Adhaeribacter radiodurans: one gene and its partner. Each later gene encodes a partner of the first gene's protein in a complex. Links are inferred from orthologs where the notes say so. Each region holds a gene or a part of one and is shown on either strand. Other genes may lie near its edges.

Region 1 (6,343 bases):
ATACTATATCAAGGAGTAAATCTTTAGAAGAAGTAAATGCCACTGTAGACACTACCGGACAGAAAAGCTTCTGGCGAAAATTATTTTCCTTTATGGGACCTGCTTACCTGGTGAGTGTAGGCTACATGGACCCTGGTAATTGGGCCACCGATATTGCCGGCGGTAGTCAGTTTGGTTATAAATTAATTTGGGTTTTACTCATGTCGAACCTGATGGCTTTGCTGTTGCAAAGTTTAAGTGCCCGCTTAGGAGTAGTGCAGGGAAAAGACCTGGCCCAGGCTTCGCGGGAGTTTTACCCGGGAATTATTAATATACCGCTTTACATTTTAGCCGAAATTGCTATTGCCGCTTGCGACTTAGCGGAGGTGCTGGGTATGGCCATTGGGTTACAGTTGTTATTTGGATTGCCCTTAATTTGGGGCGTTAGTGTAACCGTGCTCGACACGTTTTTACTTTTATTTTTGATTAACCAGGGTATGCGCAAAATGGAAGCCTTTATCTTGGTACTGGTAACCATTATTGGGGGTGCTTTTGTGCTCGAAATGTTGTTTGCCAAACCCGCTTTCAGTGACATTGCATCCGGCCTGGTTCCGAGTATTCCTAATAACGAAGCTTTGTACATAGCAATAGGTATTATTGGCGCTACCGTAATGCCGCATAATTTGTATTTGCATTCGTCGTTGGTGCAAACCCGTAAGTTTGAGCGAACCCTGGATGGTATTAGAAAAGCCATTAAATTTAATTTTATCGATTCGGCTATTGCCTTAAACCTGGCTTTATTTGTAAATGCCGCCATTTTAATTTTAGCGGCTACTGCTTTTCACAAAAATGGCATGTATGCCGTAGCCGAAATTAAAGATGCGCATAAATTTCTGGCTCCTTTACTCGGTACCCAATGGGCTCCAGTATTGTTTGCTGTTGCTTTAATTGCTGCTGGCCAAAGCTCCACTCTTACCGGCACGTTGGCGGGTCAGATAGTAATGGAAGGGTATTTAAACTTGCGCATTCAGCCGTGGCTCCGCCGCATGATTACCCGTTTATTAGCCGTTGGTCCAGCCTTGTTTGTAATTGCCTATTTCGGCGAAGAATACACGGGCAAGCTATTGGTTTTTAGTCAGGTTATATTAAGTATGCAGTTAGGTTTTGCAATTATTCCGCTTATTCATTTTGTGAGTAGCCCAAAGCGCATGGGCGATTTTGTAATTGGGATCTGGGTTAAAATTGGGGCGTGGGTTGCCGCTACTATTATTGTTATTTTAAACATTAAATTGGTTTTTGAAGAAATTTCCGGCTGGCTGGCATCCACCTCGCATCCTACCCTGATCTGGCTTACGGCAGTACCCATCGCAATAGCAGCCTTAGTACTGCTCCTGTACATTACTTTTCAGCCTATGGTAGTAAAAGCGTTGCGGCCGCATTCGGTAGCCCCGCACCATCGGGCCGTAGAATACCAACCTTTAGCCAAACCCATTTACTCCCGCATTGCTATAACTTTAGATTTCAGTGAAGTAGATAAATACGTTATAAATAATGCTTTAGCTATAGGTAACCAAGGGGCAGAATACGTGTTAATTCACGTGGTAGAAACGGCCGGGGCCATGGTTATGGGCGAAGATATCGAAGATTTTGAAACGAGCTCAGATAAACAAAACCTGGATCGTTACGCCAAAGACTTGCGCGAAAAAGGCTACCACATAAAGGTAGAACTAGGTTACGGCAATCCCAAAAAATGTATTCCCAAAATTGTAAAGAATTTTGAAGCCGAACTATTGGTAATGGGCTCCCACGGCCATCGTTTAATGAAAGATTTAATTTTAGGTACCACCATCGATTCTGTGCGGCACTCCGTCAAAATTCCGGTGTTGGTAGTGTAGAAGTTACCACAAAGCTTTCTTTATTATATCAGGATTAAACCAACGGAACAAATACGGACTTCCCGCTTGTTTCGTTAAAAAAAGGAACTACAAGTTTGCTAAGCTAAAAGCCTCACCAAAACTGTGGCACACCTTTTACTTTTTGAATTATAAACTATGCCTTTCTTCCGATTTCTATTCTTCTTTTTAGTTTTAATTTACTTGGGTGTATTCCCTTGTAAGGCCAGTGCCGAAACTAAAAACTACAATAAGCCGGATAAACCTAAAAAAGCAACTATTCAGTGGCTTACCTTTGAAGAAGCCGTAGCAAAAAGTAAAAAAGAACCACGTAAAATTTTTATAGATGTATACACAGATTGGTGTGGCTGGTGCCGCAAAATGGAAAAAAGTACCTTTGCGGATCCCACCGTTGCCGATTATGTGAATAAGAACTATTACGCTGTGCGGTTAGATGCCGAAGGCACAAAACCCATTACCGTAGAAGGAAAAACCTACAAGTTTAATGAAGCAAACCGTTCGCATGAGCTAGCCTACGCTTTACTTCAAGGTCAATTAAGTTTTCCGACTACCGTTTACCTCGACGAAAATTTAAAAATTATATCACCGGTGCCGGGCTACCTTGACGTAAAAACGTTCCGGAATATTATTACCTATTTTGGGGAAAACCATTATAAGAAAGTAACTTTCGAACAATTTACCGCCGGCCAAAAGCAAGCTGGCAAACAAAAATAAACTTTGTATACTCCGTTTTGTCAAACGCATCTTTTTTTTCTAACCACGATACCATTGTAGCGGTAGCTACTGCTGCAGGTAAAGGCGCAATAGCCGTAATTCGATTATCTGGGCTCCAAGCCGTTCAAATAGCAAATTCCGTTTTTAAGGGGAAAGATTTACGTACCCAGGCGTCGCATACCATTCATTTTGGTACCATCCGCGACGGAGCCAGGCTCGTAGACGAAGTGCTGGTATCTTTGTTTTTAGCGCCTCACTCCTACACCAAAGAAAACGTAGTCGAGATTTCCTGCCACGGCTCCGATTATATTGTGCAGGAAATAATAAAATTACTGTTAAAAAATGGTGCTCGTTTGGCCCAGGCCGGCGAATTTACTAAACGGGCTTTTCTGAATGGCCAGTTTGATTTAGCTCAGGCGGAGGCCGTAGCTGATTTAATTGCTGCCGATTCTTCTAAATCGCACGAAGTAGCTTTAAAACAAATGCGTGGTGGTTTTTCTGCCGAGATTAAAGCCCTGCGGGCCCAACTGATACACTTTGCCTCGTTAATTGAACTGGAATTAGATTTCGGAGAAGAAGACGTGGAATTTGCTGACCGTTCGGCATTAGAAAACCTGATTCACGAATTACAAAGGCTCATCCGCAACTTATTGCAATCTTTTGCTTTAGGCAACGTAATTAAAAACGGCGTACCAACCGTAATCGTGGGAAAACCTAATGCCGGGAAATCTACTTTGCTCAACGTTTTACTCAACGAAGAAAAAGCCATTGTATCCGATGTACCGGGTACTACCCGCGATTTTATCGAAGACGAAACTTCCATTGAAGGAATCTCTTTTCGGTTTATTGATACCGCTGGCTTGCGCGAAACCCAGGATAAGGTAGAAGCTATTGGCGTGGAACGCTCCCGTCAGAAAATAGAAGAAGCTGCCTTAATTATTTATTTATTTGATGTAAATGAGCTTACTCCCGCCGATCTGGCTTTAGAGCTGCAAAGCTTAAATTCGAATGGCAAACCCGTTTTAGCCGTAGCCAATAAAGTAGATTTAGCGAGTAATTTAAATCAAGCTGCCTATGAAGCGGTTACCCCCATACTGTTTATTGCTGCCGCGGATAAAACCGGCATCGAACTGCTGAAAGAAAAATTAATTTCTACGGTAAACCAAGGTAACCTTAATACCGGTTCCAGTACCATTGTTACCAATCTACGACATTACACTAGCTTAGAGCAAACGTATCAAGCCCTTGATGCTGTTTTGCAAGGTTTATCTACTGGCATCAGTGGCGATTTCTTAGCCGCCGACATTCGCCGGGCTTTATATGCTCTAGGTGAAATTACTGGCGATATAACTACCGATGATTTATTAGAAAATATTTTTAGTAAGTTTTGTATCGGAAAGTAATTTAAGATAAACCAAATAAAAATAAAGTCAAGGGTTTTTTTCAGATATTTCGGTTTAAGTTAAACCTTATATTTTTAACTGTTTAATTATAATTATGCTATCAGAGGAAAAGTTTTTATACAAAATACTTAGAAATTATAAAGATACAGTTAAAAACAGGCGTTTAGATCAGGATTTTCAAATAGTAGCACTGTCAATGCAGTTGTTGACATTATCATTACAAGTGAAACCTTCAGAAGGCAATAAAAATTTAAATAAAACATTACGAGATTATAATAAATTAAATAGCAATTTAGAAGCTAACAATATAGATTTTGATATTTTAGTAAAAGAGAAAGTTTATATAAATACATATTTTCATTTTGAAGAATTTATTTTTAAAACCTTTGAGGCACTTTACAAATATCTTCCTAAGTTTTTAATGTTAGATGAAATAACGATTGATTATGAAGACTTGTTTGAATAAAGCACCATAAGATATATAAGAAATAAAGTAATAGAAAAGAAAGTAAAATCAATAATTCAAGGTTGCAATGTTTATAATCTATTAAGTAAGTTCAATTCAATATTTAAGATTGATTTTAACTATGATAAAGTCTTACTTGATAGACTATTCATTTTATCCCAGAACAGAAATATTCTTGTTCATAACAAGGGGATAGTAAACAACATATACCTTATTGAGCTTAATAAAAAATCATTGATTACTAATTTAAATTTAGGTGAATATGTATTAAAAGATTTAGATCATACTGATGAAATTAGTAAAGCTTGAGATTTGATTGATGATCTATTTAAACATATTAGATTAACTATTATAAAGGATCACACTAGATTAGTTAATTATCATAATAATTTAAAGAAAAAATAACAAGGAAAATTTATTAGATTAGAAAACCTTCGTGATTAAATTAATTTACAAGTCACACAAACTAGTTTAATGTTGATTTGTGTTTTTTATGCATTAAAAAATAATCTACTACGGTTTTATAGCTTTCATTTTTTGAAGTTAGACCAATGTAAAAAGCTTTAGTTTTAGAGGTAAATTTTTTAATTACATACTTCTTAATTTAAAGCCCATTTAAGCTTGTTTAAAAACATTTTTATAATTGTATGGGCATACCATTATTTAAGCTTTTAATGCAGCCTTCAAGCCATAAACATTAAGTTAACCTATTTTAAACTATGGGCAATTAATTATTTAGTTATAATTTGTTAAACATTGTTATAAGTTAAAGTCTAAAAATTATTATTAAATAATATTTAGATAGTAATTGGATGAGTTTAGCTACATGTAAAAATTAAATTGCACTTCAACATGTTGGATAAATAAGGGAGTTATTTAATAATATTATTTAAACATCAATATTGTTTATTTTCGAGACATGTATAAGAAAAAATATACTAAAATGATTTTCAATCAACTATTAAATCAACAATGAGTAGAAATGATAATAAAAGAAAAATACTTTTCGATAAATTCGCTAATCACTTAAATTTATTAAAATAAAATAATTTTTTACCTGAATTGGAATTACCCTTTAGCAAGACATACATTTGTCCAATTTGTTTAATCAAGTTTTCAGAAGAAGCATTAAGCGAGAAGGTAAAAAACAATCTTACATTGGAGGACGCTCCGCCAAAATCTTTAGGTGGTAGTCAAATTGCTTTAACCTGTAAGAAGTGTAACAATACATGTGGTCATAAAGTAGACTTCCACTTATCAGTTAGGTTGCGTGAGCTTGATGAAAGGGCATTTAAACCTAATACAACTCAAAGAGTGACCCTCGCAAGGATGGTAAAACTGTAAATGGTTATGTTAAAGTAGATGACCATGGAAAAATGCAAGTTATTCACAGCATAAAGTACAATAATCCCATTATCCTTAAAGGATATATTGAATCCATAAATGCAAATACCTCAAATGGTATTGTTGAATTGATTCATAAGAAAACTAAAGTCGAACAAAGGTTATTTGGCATCGCTTTACTTAAATCAGCTTATATTTTAGCTTTTGCTAAATTTGGATATACATTTATTCTTAACAATGTTTATGATAGGTTAAGAGAACAACTTCTTAATCCAGATAAACAAATCTATCCAGAGCACTTTTGGACCGAGCAATCGGTTTTTTCTAAACAATATGAAGGGGTTCATTTTCTACCAAAAAAGGGTTTGAAAGTGTTTTTGTGATTTTCCCCCTAAAGAATGGTTCAACAATTAAAAGGTTCGGTGTATCGCTTCCATTTTTTACAAAGCCATTTGAAAATATTGTTGATAAAATTATTAATTTTCAACCTGGCCAATACTTGAGCTTTGATCCAATGGTAGGTG
Region 2 (6,394 bases), 3.9 Mb from region 1 along the record:
AAGATCGCAATGTGGGTAAAGCTACTATGCACCAGCAACTGACTATGACTTCAGTAAATAATCTGGCTTTAATGTTAAACGATGCTTTAAAACAAATGCAGCAACAGATGGCCATGGCTGCCCAAATGCAAGGTAAAGGCAAGCCTAAACCCGGTGGCAAACCTAAACCCGGATCCGGCGAAATGGGTAAAATGCAGCAGATGCTCAATCAGAAAATGGAAGAACTGAAAAAAAGCAATTTATCTGGTAAAGCTCTTTCAGAAGAATTAGCCAAATTAGCGGCCGAACAGCAACGTTTACGCAATGCCTTAAAAGAACTAGAAAAACAAGGCGGTAAAGAAGGCAAGGGCACAAAAGAGGAGGGAAGTGAAGGTAACGGTGGTAAACTAGATAAATTAAATAAAATGATGGAACAATCCGAAACCGATCTCGTTAATAAACGACTTACGGAGCAAACCATTATGCGCCAACGCGAAATATTAACTCGTTTACTGGAAGCTGAGAAATCTGCCAGGGAACGAGAATTAGATAATAAACGGGAAGCACAATCTAGTAAGGAGTTGGCCCGAGCGGTACCACCATCGTTTGAAAAGTATATTAAAAATAAGGAGAAACAAACAGAATTGCTGAAAACTATCTCTCCTGCTTTTACGCCTTATTACAAAAAAGAGGTAAATGAATATTTTCAGAAAATAGGAAAATAACTTTGCATAAATTAGCGCTATCAAATAACTATTATGAATCAAATTAAAATTCAGATTCCTTCTCTCATTGAAAACATTCGCGTTGTAGAAAGTTTTATAGACAACTCGAAAGAAAAATTCCATATTGAAGATGACATTTACGGCAATATAATGGTAGCCGTTACGGAGTCTGTAAATAACGCTATTCGCCATGGTAATAAGTTTGATAAAGATAAAAACGTATACCTTTCTCTTTTTGTAGAGCCGGATTTGTTGAGGTTTGAAGTACAAGACGAAGGAAACGGTTTTGACGCTGATGCTTTAACGGATCCTACTGCCCCCGAGAATCTAGAAAACCCAGGTGGCAGAGGAATTTTCTTAATGCGCCATTTATGCGATGAAGTTAAATTTACAAACGATGGACGTAATGTTCAATTGACATTTTACATTAATAATGCCTGATATACCCATAGAATTTATATCCGAAGAAGTAGAATTTACTTTAAAGGATGTGGATAAAGTAAAAAACTGGATTGCTCAAGTTATTGCAGAACATCAACTTATAATAGATAACATAACTTATATCTTTTGTTCAGACGAATACCTGTATAACATAAACCAGACTTATCTTAACCACGATACTTATACCGATATAATAACTTTTGATAATTCGGATGAGGAAGACACAATAGAGAGCGACATATTTATAAGCATTGATCGGGTAAAAGAAAATGCTTCTCAATTAAACATACCATTTCAAGATGAACTACACCGTGTAATCATACACGGTGTTTTGCATTTAATTGGGTACGACGATAAAGATGAAAGCAGTAAAGCCATAATGCGTCAAAAAGAAAACGACTACTTATCTTTACGGGATTTTAGTTAGAACGGAATTTATTAAGGAAGATTGAGTGTTTCACGTGAAACACATTTAAGTAAATACAATAATGTACACCGAAAATTACGATGTAATTGTAGTAGGAGCCGGTCACGCAGGATGCGAAGCTGCTGCGGCTGCCGCCCGTATGGGTTCGAAAGTTTTGTTAGTAACTATGAACATGAACACTATTGCACAAATGTCATGTAATCCGGCAATGGGTGGAGTAGCAAAAGGTCAAATAGTTAGAGAAATTGACGCCTTAGGTGGCCAAAGCGGAATTGTTACAGATAAAACTATGATCCAATTCCGGATGCTAAATTTATCGAAAGGACCAGCCATGTGGAGCCCCCGTGCACAAAGTGACCGCATGCGCTTCGCTGAAGAATGGCGTTTAAACTTAGAACAAACAGCTAACATCGATTTCTGGCAAGAAATGGCCTCAGCTATATTAGTAAATAATGGCAGAGTTGCAGGAATACAGACAGCTTTAGGAATTGAATTTAAATCAAATGCTGTAATACTAACAAATGGGACCTTCTTAAATGGTATCATCCACATTGGAGAAAAACAATTTGGTGGAGGAAGGGCAGCAGAAAGGGCAGCTACCGGAATAACAGAACAATTAATTAATCTCGGCTTTGAAGCGGGAAGAATGAAAACAGGTACGCCGCCTAGAGTCGATGGAAGATCGTTGGATTACTCCAGAATGGAAGAACAAAAAGGAGACGAAAACCCGTCTAAATTTTCCTATACGGATACTAAGCCATTGCAAGACCAACGTAGTTGTTATATAACTTACACCAGTACTAAAACCCATGAAATCCTAAAAACTGGCTTTGAAAAATCACCCATGTTTCAGGGAAGGATACAAGGTTTAGGCCCCCGCTATTGCCCTTCGATTGAAGATAAAATAAATCGGTTTGCGGATAAAGACCGTCATCAGATTTTCGTAGAGCCGGAAGGATGGAGTACCGTGGAAATTTACGTAAATGGTTTTTCGAGTTCTTTACCCGAAGACGTTCAGTTTAAAGCTTTACGCTCGATAGCCGGGTTTGAAAATGCTAAAATGTTCCGCCCCGGTTATGCAATAGAATACGACTATTTTCCACCAACTCAATTGAAGCTAACTTTAGAAACAAAGTTAATAGAGAACTTATATTTTGCCGGCCAGATTAATGGTACTACTGGTTACGAAGAAGCGGCTTGTCAAGGATTAATGGCTGGTATAAATGCGCACAATAAAATCCATGAAAAAGAACACTTTATCTTAAAGCGTTCAGAAGCATATATAGGTGTATTAATTGATGATTTAGTAAATAAAGGTACTGAAGAACCGTACCGAATGTTTACTTCGCGTGCGGAACATCGCATCTTATTACGCCAGGACAATGCCGATATCCGATTAACTAAAAAAGGGTACGATTTAGGGTTAGCAGACGAACAGCGCTTAGTTAAAGTAAATCGGAAAATTTCTGAAACAAAGGATATTATAGATTACTTAAATAATAAATCAATTGAACCAAGCGAGATTAATGCTATTCTACAGGATCTAAATTCAGCGCCAATTTCGGAAAAAGTAAAAGCTGGTAATTTAATTAAACGGCCCAACGTAGATATACGCCACATTGCAGCAGCTTTGCCAGCAGTAGGTACTTATTTAAACAAATACTTACCCGAAAGCATAGAACAAGCATCAATCGCTGTTAAATATGCTAGTTACATTGATAAGGAAAATGTAATGGCTAACAGAATAGAAGAGTTGGAAAATTACATAATCAAAGAAAGATTGGATTACAAGAATATGCCCGCTCTATCGAAAGAAGCCCGTGAAAAACTACTCAAAATAAATCCTGAAACAATAGGTCAGGCTTCACGCATTAGTGGTGTTTCGCCAGCAGACATTTCGGTATTAATGGTGTATTTAGGCAAATAAATGAATTACGAACGATTAAATCGTTGCCCCATTTGCAACAAAGACCTTTTAAAAAATTTCTTAATTGTAAAAGATAACTCTGTTTCGAAAGAAAGCTTTGTTATTGTACAATGCGAAAATTGTGGCTTTAAATTTACTAACCCCCGACCGGATGAAAATAGTATAGGGAAATATTATCAATCAGCAGAATATATTTCTCATACGAATAAGGCTACTGGTATTACCAATAAGGCTTATAAGTTAGTTCGAACTTATACGATAAAGCAAAAGGTTGATTTAATAAATCGGTTCGCTCCTAAATATACCTTACTTGACTATGGCTGCGGCACCGGAAATTTCCTGGAGGCTAGTAAGAAAGACGGGTGGTCAGTACAAGGTTATGAACCCAGCAGTGTAGCTCGCACGCAAGCGGAAGGATTATTACAGCAAACATTAGCAGCAGATGTAAGTGCCTTAGAACACATAGAAAACGAAAGTTTTCAAGTTATAACTTTATGGCACGTACTCGAACATATCCACACTTTAAACGAAACTTTTAAAAAGCTTACTCAATTAACAAAGATTGGCGGCAACATTATTGTAGCAGTTCCTAATGCTGACTCTCATGACGCCCAGGTTTATAAAGAGAACTGGGCTGCCTACGATGTTCCCCGACATTTATACCATTTTAATCAAGCTACAATGAAGCGTTTTTTTAAAAAGCACAAGCTTGAACTTTTAGAAATAATTCCGATGAAATTTGATGCTTATTATGTAAGTATGCTAAGCGAAAAATATCTTACTGGAAATAATGAATACATAAAATCTGTCTTAAATGGTTTTAAATCGAATAATTATGCCAGTAAAAATGCTAACGATTATTCCAGTTTAATATATGTGGGTAAAAAGAACTAATAGCATTATTTATTCTATAATAAAGCATTTACTATTAATAACTTATAAATTTAATAAGTAGTAACCATTAGTAAATTATCCACATACAAGATATAAAAAGATTCTATTAATAATAAACTAATCCAACTACATCATTTCTGTTGCTGATCAAGCAAGAACTCAAAGAATGCATACATTAAAAAAAATTTTACCATCATTCTTTTTATTATTTCTAACAAGTTGTGCCAGCATAAGCCCGCCGGAAGGAGGGGAGAAGGACATTAAAAGTCCGGAGTTAATAAGTAGTACCCCGGCCAATCAAGCACTTAACGTAAAAGGTAAAACCATTATCTTAAAATTTAACGAAGAGGTGCGCACAAAAGACTTTAACCGACAACTTATTATTTCTCCAAACGCTGAAAATACTATAAACACCCAAGTAGACAGGGAAGAAGTTAAATTAAGTTTTGAAAAGGATTTTGAACAGAATACTACTTACTTTTTAAATTTTAGAGAAGGTATAGAAGATATTACAGAAGGTAATAAACCTAAGAACTTGAGCTTAACCTTTAGTACCGGAGCTTTCTTAGATTCAGGTAGGGTACAAGGAATTGTAACTGATATATTAACTGGCGAGCCGGCTAAAGATATCAATGTAATTTTATATGCAGCTAATGATACCGCCACCATCCGCAATGCCAAGCCATATTATTTAACCAAGACCGGAGAAGATGGTAGCTATTTATTACAGAATATAAAGTATGCTACGTATTTGCTCTATGCCCATCAGGATAAAAACAACGATAATATTTATAATGACGAAAAAGAGAAAATTGGGTATTTAGCTAACCCAATAGAAATAACGGCACAAACGCCTGCTCAAGACTTACAAATCATTCGGATAGATACCAAGGCTCCTTATATAACATCTAAACAACCTTACTTAGACGAATACCACCTTAATTACAACGAAGGAATTACCTCTGTAAAAATTACTGGTGGTAATCCAAATGATGTTGCTACGCTTATAAGTGAAAACACTAAAACGGTGAGGCTATTTCCAAGTACTAATCAAATAAAAGGTAAGTATTTTATTACGGCTCTAGACTCAGCTGATAATGCAAAAATAGATACCGTTGATTTAGCTTTTACCGGAAAAAAGGCAAAACGCAATTTATCTTTTCAGGTAATTAATCCTAGCACAAAAGTAAAACCCAATGAAACAATACAATTTAAATTTGATGCTCCCTTGCAACTAAAAGAAGGGCCGCTGCTTACATTAGTTGAAGACTCGGCTGCTGCTAAACGACCTTTAAACTATCCTCAGGATATTAAATTGAATGACAGCCGTAATATTATAAGCTTCAACTTAAATACAAAAGCAAAAAATACGGTCGAGATACTAGCTGATACTACAGTAATATTACCTATTTCAGGGGATAGATTTAAAAACCAAGCAACAAAACTCACGATCACCGATAAAGATCAAGGTGGTAGTATAGATTTAAAAATTAAAACTTCTTATAAAAAGTATTTTTTGGAGCTATTAGATAAAGATTATAAAGTTGTTAAAACTTACGATTCACCCAAAAATCTGTTGATAGAAGAACTACAACCAAATACTTATCGTATTCGCGTAAAGATTGATGAGGATGAAAATGGCGAATGGCGTGGAGGTAACAAAGATCTAAAAACAATACCAGAAAAGGTATTCAATTATTTGAAACCAATTGAGGTACGAGTAAATTGGTCGCAAGATGTACCAATAGAGTTTTAGTAATTATTACTAAAAACGGAGAAGGCCAGATATACATCTGGCCTTTTTTATTAACTTATAACTTGTGGAAAAGATATTAGCAACATGTGATTAATCTACTCTTAAAATTCTGGATCAGGCTTGAGCCAAGAATTAAAACTTAGAAAGTGGAAAATACACTATTAAGTCGGTACTTAAATTTACCTTATTCACTTGTTAAAAAGTACAAACTTTTAGTTAGTAAAAGAAAGTGGAAATGTGGAAAC

Evidence for each region.
Region 2: the proteins of mnmE (region 1) and mnmG are in contact, whole or in part, in a solved structure (PDB 9HIP), measured with the Escherichia coli proteins. The link is inferred for Adhaeribacter radiodurans from one-to-one orthologs.

The regions. Positions count from the first base shown.
Region 1 is NZ_CP055153.1:2,459,310-2,465,652, reverse strand. The notes cover bases 1,970-4,816. They hold mnmE (tRNA uridine-5-carboxymethylaminomethyl(34) synthesis GTPase MnmE), read left to right. Parts: upstream 1,970-2,623; coding sequence 2,624-4,009; downstream 4,010-4,816. Other genes in these bases: HUW48_RS10140 (hypothetical protein), read left to right, coding at 4,104-4,475; HUW48_RS10150 (thioredoxin family protein), read left to right, coding at 2,031-2,606. In the rest of the region: HUW48_RS10155 (Nramp family divalent metal transporter), read left to right, coding at 1-1,874; HUW48_RS27580 (HNH endonuclease), read left to right, coding at 5,538-5,819; HUW48_RS10135 (hypothetical protein), read left to right, coding at 5,852-6,202. UniProt on the Escherichia coli protein: Exhibits a very high intrinsic GTPase hydrolysis rate. Involved in the addition of a carboxymethylaminomethyl (cmnm) group at the wobble position (U34) of certain tRNAs, forming tRNA-cmnm(5)s(2)U34.
Region 2 is NZ_CP055153.1:6,330,103-6,336,496, forward strand. What follows is about bases 1,169-4,066. They hold mnmG (tRNA uridine-5-carboxymethylaminomethyl(34) synthesis enzyme MnmG), read left to right. Parts: upstream 1,169-1,633; coding sequence 1,634-3,499; downstream 3,500-4,066. Other genes in these bases: ybeY (rRNA maturation RNase YbeY), read left to right, coding at 1,169-1,572; HUW48_RS24990 (class I SAM-dependent methyltransferase), read left to right, coding at 3,500-4,066. Outside these bases: HUW48_RS24970 (DUF4175 family protein), read left to right, coding at 1-704; HUW48_RS24975 (ATP-binding protein), read left to right, coding at 738-1,145; more of ybeY, read left to right, coding at 1,138-1,168; more of HUW48_RS24990, read left to right, coding at 4,067-4,393; HUW48_RS24995 (Ig-like domain-containing protein), read left to right, coding at 4,560-6,149. UniProt on the Escherichia coli protein: NAD-binding protein involved in the addition of a carboxymethylaminomethyl (cmnm) group at the wobble position (U34) of certain tRNAs, forming tRNA-cmnm(5)s(2)U34.